DNA from 2 places in the Microbacterium sp. MDV22-iso44 genome. Region 2 is predicted to be linked to the other one. Evidence: predicted binding sites of a transcription regulator. Region 2 holds the regulator's gene; the other holds the start of a gene.
What was found. The regulator HrcA, encoded in region 2, represses chaperone genes, less so after heat shock. The targets are predictions, from matches to a motif close to TTNGCACTCGNNNNNNNCGAGTGCNAA.

Region 1: groES (co-chaperone GroES) is a predicted target of HrcA. The motif match lies at 1,626-1,652, and genes of this name have one in related genera.

Annotation. Positions count from the first base shown of each region.
Region 1 is NZ_JBZVWS010000003.1:515,370-518,779, forward strand. Features, by position in the region: gene AC4NN1_RS12690 (hypothetical protein) at 1-388, shown strand, start outside; gene AC4NN1_RS12695 (THUMP-like domain-containing protein) at 390-1,589, opposite strand; gene groES (co-chaperone GroES) at 1,741-2,037, shown strand; gene rarD (EamA family transporter RarD) at 2,175-3,113, shown strand; gene AC4NN1_RS12710 (ABC transporter substrate-binding protein) at 3,270-3,410, shown strand, end outside.
Region 2 is NZ_JBZVWS010000001.1:236,599-240,008, reverse strand. Features, by position in the region: gene dnaJ (molecular chaperone DnaJ) at 1-589, opposite strand, end outside; gene hrcA (heat-inducible transcriptional repressor HrcA) at 621-1,655, opposite strand; gene hemW (radical SAM family heme chaperone HemW) at 1,726-2,943, opposite strand; gene AC4NN1_RS01140 (DUF1990 domain-containing protein) at 2,943-3,410, opposite strand, start outside.

The DNA of each region.
Region 1 (3,410 bases), on a different contig from region 2:
GACCGATTCCGCGCTCCCGGGGGCGCACCGCGGCGGGTTCCGGCGCGAGCTGACCCAGCCGCTCCCCGTCGCGCCGCCCCTCGCCGTGCACCCGGACCCCGACGAGGAAGCCTCGCCCGACGTGCGGTGGATCCCGCCGGCGCCGGTGCTGCCGCGGAGCGCGGGCTGGTCGCTGCTGTTCGGCGCGCTCGGTCTCGTCCTCGCGTGCTTCGTCGGCTGGGGCTTCCCGGTCGGGATGATCGGCGTCGTCCTCGCGGTCCTCGCCCTCCGCCGGCCGTGGGAGAAGCGCGAGACCGCGTACTGGGGTCTCGGGCTCAGCATCGCGTCCCTGCTGTACAGCGCCGGGTGGCTGTGGTGGGCCGGAACGCAGGGCGCCCTGGTCGGCTGAGTCAGACCCGGTCGGCCAGTATCGCGACCCGCTTCGCGTCCCGTCCCTCGCCCGTCCGCGTGAGGATGAGGGTGGCGGATGCCGCACCCCGCAGTGTGAGCTTGCGCCGGAACTGCGCCGGGTCGACGTCGACGCCGCGCTTCTTGATCTCGAGCGTGCCGATGTCGGCCTTCCGAAGCGCCGCATCGATCGCGCCGGTCTTGAGAGGGAGGGTCTCGCGCACCCGGAACGACTGGACGAACGGGTTCGTGAGCGGGGTGTCGGAGGTGAGGTACGCGATGCCGCCGCCGAGCATGCCGGCGTCGAGGCTCCGTGCGACCTCGCCGATGAGGCGCGCGCGGATGACGGCGCCCTCGGGCTCGTGGACGAACGCACCGAGGTCGCGGACGGGCTCGTCGTCGGTGTCGCCGGGCGCGGTGAGCTCTGCGGCGCTGCCGCCGCGCAGCACGAGCGCCGACCGGCGGACGCCCTCGCGGCGCAGCGATCCCGACCAGAGCACGAGCTCGACCGTCGAGCCGTCGACGCTGATCCACTGCGCTTCGACGTCGTCGGGGATGAGGTCGCGGTCGAGTCCGGGACCGAGCTTGATGCCCACAGGCATCCGTCCTGCGAGGTCGAAGGCCCAGTCCAGCGACGGCGACCAGTCCTCGGGCGCCGTGCGCGAGGTCTCGGAATGGCCGGCGGTGCGCCGGGCCGGGTCGAGCCAGACCGCATCCCACCCGTCGACGTCGGTCTCCTCGGCACGGCCGTGCCGCACGGTGACCGATTCGCCGAAGGGGGCGAGGTTGTACGCCGCGAGCGCGGCCGTCGTCTCGTCCGCGTCGACCGCGAGCACGTCCAAGCCGATGCCCGCGAGCCCCAGAGCGTCGCCCCCGATGCCGCAGCCGAGGTCCGCGACGCGGTGCGCACCGGCATCCCGGAACCGCCCCGCGTGACGCGCAGCAACCTCGAGCCGCGTGGCCTGCTCGAGACCCGCCCGGGTGAACAGCATGCGGTCCGCGAACGGGCCGAACTTCGCCGCAGCGCGCACCCGCAGGTGGGCCTGGCCGACGACGGCCGAGACGAGATCGGGGGAGTGGCCGGCCGCGCGCAGGCGCGAGACGGCGGCGGCGACCTCGGTGGTGGATGCCAGGGGTCCGACCTCGTCCACCATGCGCAATCCCTGGGCGGTCAGGAGGGCGGTGAGCTCGGCCTGTTCCATCCGGCCAGCCTAGGCCGTGCGGCATCCGGACCTCGGTTGGCACTCGCGTTGCATGAGTGCCAACCGCGCCCTAGACTTTCGTTAGCACTCTCGACAAGCGAGTGCTGATGAGTCTTGAAGCAGGACCCCACCAGCAAGAAAGAGGTAGACCGTGTCGGTTTCCATCAAGCCGCTCGAAGACCGCATCGTCATCAAGCAGGTCGAGGCCGAGCAGACCACCGCAAGTGGCCTGGTCATCCCCGACACCGCCAAGGAGAAGCCCCAGGAGGGCGAGGTCGTGGCCGTGGGCCCCGGCCGCATCGACGACAACGGCAACCGCGTTCCGCTCGACGTCGCCGTCGGCGACCGCGTCCTGTACAGCAAGTACGGCGGCACCGAGGTCAAGTTCGGCGCCGACGAGTTCCTCGTGCTCTCGGCTCGCGACGTCCTCGCGGTCGTCGTCCGCTGACACGCAGCACCTTCGACAGGGCCCGGATGCTTCGGCATCCGGGCCCTGTGCTTTTGCCGTGCCGATGGCAGTATCCGCGCGAACGTCGGCAGTCGCCATGACGCGCAAGCTGTCATGACCGTCGTAGGCTCGTACTCATGACACCCGAGGAGACCGCCCGCGAGAAGTCCCTCGGGGGGATCTTCGTCTTCTCGGCGTACGTGCTCTGGGGTTTCCTCCCGCTGTACTTCGTCAGCCTTGCGCCAACGACGCCGTGGGAGGTCGTCGGCTGGCGCATCGTGTTGAGCCTCGTCTTCTGCGTCGCGCTGATCGCGGTCACCCGCGGCTGGGGGCGGATGCGCGTCATCCTCCGCGATCGTCGGCTCCTGCTCTGGACCCTCGTCGCCGGTCTCCTGATCTACGTCAACTGGCAGGTCTTCCTCATCGGCACCCTGACGGGTCACGTCGTCGAGACGAGCCTCGGCTACTTCATCAACCCGATCGCCACCGTGCTCCTCGGCGTGATCGTGCTGAAGGAGCGTTTGCGCCCCGCCCAGTGGACCGCCGTCGGCATCGCCGCCGCGGCTGTCGTCGTCATCATCGTGGCGGTCGGCAACGTGCCGTGGATCGCCCTGACCCTCGCCGCGAGCTTCGCGACCTACGGGCTGGTGAAGAAGCGCATCGGACCGTCGGTGGATGCCGTCAGCGGCCTCACGCTCGAGTCTTTCTGGCTCGTGCCGATCGCCGTCATCCAGCTCGTCGCGGTCGGAGTGACGTCGGGGCTCACGATGGGGCGCGAGGGCACCGGCCACACGATCCTGCTCTTCCTGGCCGGAGCCATCACGGCGATCCCGCTCCTCTTCTTCTCCGCCGGAGCCCGACGCACGTCGCTGACCGTGGTCGGCATCCTGCAGTTCATCGCGCCGATCATGCAGTTCCTCACGGGCGTGCTCATCCTGCACGAACCCATGCCGTTCGAGCGATGGATCGGATTCGGGCTCGTCTGGGTGGCGATCGCGGTGTTCGCCGTCGACTCGCTCCTGGCCTCGCGTCGCCAGCGCACGCGCGCCGTGACAGCCGTTCCCGACCCTGTCTGAACCGCATCGGATGCCGCTTTCCCGACCGTTATGGGAGCGTGCCCACCTCGTTACACATCGTTAACGAACGGCAACACTCGCGAGACGACCTCCCCGCTAGGTTGATCACACCGGGCCGGACCCGATCCGACTCGTGTCACCACAGCAAGGAGCACAATGAGCGTTCTCACCCGATCGCGCACGGCAAAGGTCATGGGCGCACTCGCCCTGATCGGCGCGAGCGCACTGGTCCTGGCCGGTTGTTCCGGCTCACCCGCACCCGCCGGCTCGAGCGCCGCCGCCCCTGCTGCTGAAGCA
Region 2 (3,410 bases):
AGGGGTACGGGATGGTCGTGCCGTAGCCCTGGCACGTGGTGCAGGGCTGCGAGGTGACGACGTTGCCGAGGAGGCTCCGGACCGTCCGCTGGATCTGGCCCGATCCGTGGCAGATGTCGCAGGTGACCGGCTGGGTGCCCGGCTGGCAGCACGAGCCCTGGCAGGTCTCGCAGAGGACCGCGGTGTCGACCTCGATGTCGCGGTGGACGCCGAAGACGACGTCGCCGAGGTCGAGGTCGACGCGTACGAGCGCATCCTGGCCCCGCTCGCGGCGTGACCGCGGACGGCCGGCGCGGGTTCCGCCGCCACCGCCGAAGAAGCTCTCGAAGATGTCGCTGAAACCGCCGAAGCCGGCACCTGCACCGGCTCCGCCGAAGCCGCCTCCGTCGCCGCCCGTGTCGTAACGCTGGCGCTGGTCGGGGTCGCTCAACACGTCGTAGGCGTGCGTCACGAGCTTGAACTGCTCGGAGGCATCCTCCCCCGGGTTCACGTCCGGGTGCAGCTGGCGCGCCAGACGCCGGTAAGCCTTCTTGATCTCCTCAGGGCTCGCGTCGCGCGCGACACCCAGGACCTCGTAGTGGTCAGCCACAATCACCTCTCCGGCCCGCGGGCCGATTCGTTCAGCGCGACGTCTCGTCTTCTTCGAGCAACCGCGTCAGATAGTGCGCGACGGCGCGGACCGCCGCGAGATTCGTGGGGTAGTCCATGCGTGTGGGACCCAGCACGCCGACGCGGGCGTGGGACCCGCCGGCGTCGTAGTCGCTCGCGACGATGGATGCCTCGGACAGCCCGAACGGCTCGTTCTCGCGCCCGATGCTGGTCGCCAGCCCGCGGTCGTCGGCGACCATCTCCCCCATGAGCCGCAGCAGCGTCACCTGCTCCTCGATCGCCTCGAGGAGCGGGTAGATGCTGCCGCGGAAGTCGGATTCCCGGCGGGCGAGGGTCGCGGACCCCGCCATGACCATGCGGTCCTGGCGGAACTCGTCGAGCTCCTCGCCGATCGCGCGCAGCACGACGCGGCGGTTCTCCTCGCGCGGGACCGGGGTCTCGTCCTCGAGGATGCGCGCGATCGCCGCCGCGCCGTCTCGGACACTCTTGCCCGTGAGCAGCGACGCCATCGCGAGCTTGAGCTGCGCGGCCTCGTCGGCTGACGGCTCGGACGACAGGAGCACGACGCGCTGCGACACTCGGCCGGTGTCGGTCACGACGATGATGACGATCCGCGGCCCGCCGAGGTGCACGACCTCGACGTGCGAGACGTTCGCCCGCGCGAAGGACGGATACTGCACGATCGCGACCTGACCGGTCAGACGCGTCAGGGAGCGGACGGTCCGGACGAGCAGGTCGTCGAGGTCACCGGTGTCCTCGAGGAAGGCGCCGATCGCGGAGCGCTGCGCAGAGGTGAGGGGGCGGACGTCGGCGAGGTGGTCGACGAAGACGCGGTACCCCTTGTCGGTGGGTACACGGCCCGACGACGTGTGGGGCGCGGTGATCAGCTCTTCGTCTTCGAGGAGCGCCATGTCGTTGCGGATGGTTGCCGCGGAGACGCCGAACTGGTGACGGTCGACGATCGCTTTACTGCCGACCGGCTCGCGCGTGTCGACGTAGTCCTGGACGATCGCACGCAACACCTGAAGACCGCGTTCCGAGACCATCACCCCTCCTCCGCTGGCACTCTCGTTCTGGGAGTGCCAATTCTACCGCGCGAGAAGCGATCTGCTCGGATCACTCGGTGAGTGCGCGGACGACGGCGTCGGCCAGCAGCCGTCCGCGACGCGTCAGCACGATGCGTCCCCGCACGGCCGAGGCGCCGTCGACGAGTCCGTCGGCGATGAGGGATGCCACGTTCCGCCGCCCCGCGACGGTCGCCTCGTCGACCGCGACGCCGTCCACGATGCGCGAGCGCAGCAGGATGACCTCGAGGCGGCGGGCCTCGGCATCCGGTCGCTCCCGTCCCGCCGCCGGGGACTCCCCCAGCGCCAGGCGCTGCGCGTACGCGGCGGGGTGCTTGACGTTCCACCAGCGCAGCCCGCCGACGTGGCTGTGGGCACCGGGGCCGTAGCCCCACCAGTCCTGACCCCGCCAGTACGACAGGTTGTGGCGGGAGCGCTGGGCGGGAGTCGTCGACCAGTTCGAGACCTCGTACCAGCCGTAGCCGGCTGCCGCGAGCAGCTCGTCGGCGAGCTCGTACATGTCGGCCTGCAGGTCGTCGTCGGGGGCGGGTACCTCGCCGCGGCGGATCTGACGCTCGAGCTTCGTTCCGTCCTCCACGATGAGCGCGTACGCCGAGATGTGATCAGGTGCGAGCGCGATCGCCGTCTCGAGCGAGGTGCGCCAGTCCTCGAGCGACTCCCCGGGCGCGCCGTAGATGAGATCGAGGCTGACCGCGAGCCCGGCCTTCCGCGCCGCCGCGACGGCCGTCGCGATGTTCGCGGGGTCGTGCGTGCGGTCGAGTGCCGCGAGGACGTGCGGCACGGACGACTGCATCCCGATCGAGAACCGTGTGACGCCGGCAGCGGCAAGGGTCTGCGCGACCTCATCGGTCAGCGTGTCGGGGTTCGCCTCGACCGTGACCTCGGCGCCGTCCGCGAGACCGAAGGTTCCCCGGATGCCGTCGAGCATGCGCGCGAGGTCGCCCGGCGGAAGGAGCGTGGGGGTGCCACCCCCGAAGAACACGGTGCGAGCCGGACGCAGGGGTCCCTGTGCCGCGAGGACCTCACGGGACAGCGCGATCTCGTGGAGCACCTCGTCGGCGTAGGCGTCCTGGCGTGCACCGCGCAGCTCGGTCGCGGTGTACGTGTTGAAGTCGCAGTATCCGCAGCGGACCCGGCAGAACGGCACGTGCAGGTACACGCCGAAGTCGACGTCGGGATCCACCGGCACGTCGTGCGGCAGCGCGCCGTCGGCGGGTGCGGGATCGCCGAGGGGAAGAGCAGAGCCCATCAGGAACCGGTGGCGTACATGGGCGACATCGCCTGCAGGTACCCCTGGAACAGCGCACGACGACGACGCTTCACGAGGGGACGCCACAGGCGGTAGAGCACGCCGGTCGGCTTGTCGAAGGCGCGGACCGTGAACCACACCTCGTCGTCGTCCCGCCACTCGAGCAGGAACGACTCCTCGCCGCTGACGACCGAGCCGCCGACGGTGCCGAGCGAGAACCCGACCCGCCGCGGCTCGTCGATCAGCGAGATGACGCGGAGCTCGGCATCCGCCCTCATCCCACCGACCCGGCCGTGGACGTGCGCGGTCGTGCCGGCGCCGACGAACGGCGTGCCGTCCGCATCGAAGCGCTGCTCATCGTCCAGCCTGCTCGGCTGGACGGCGTTGCCGTCGGCGTCGAACCCGACACCCGAGTACATGGGTCCGGATGCCGGGCGCACATCTTCGACGCGCAATCCCGCACCTCG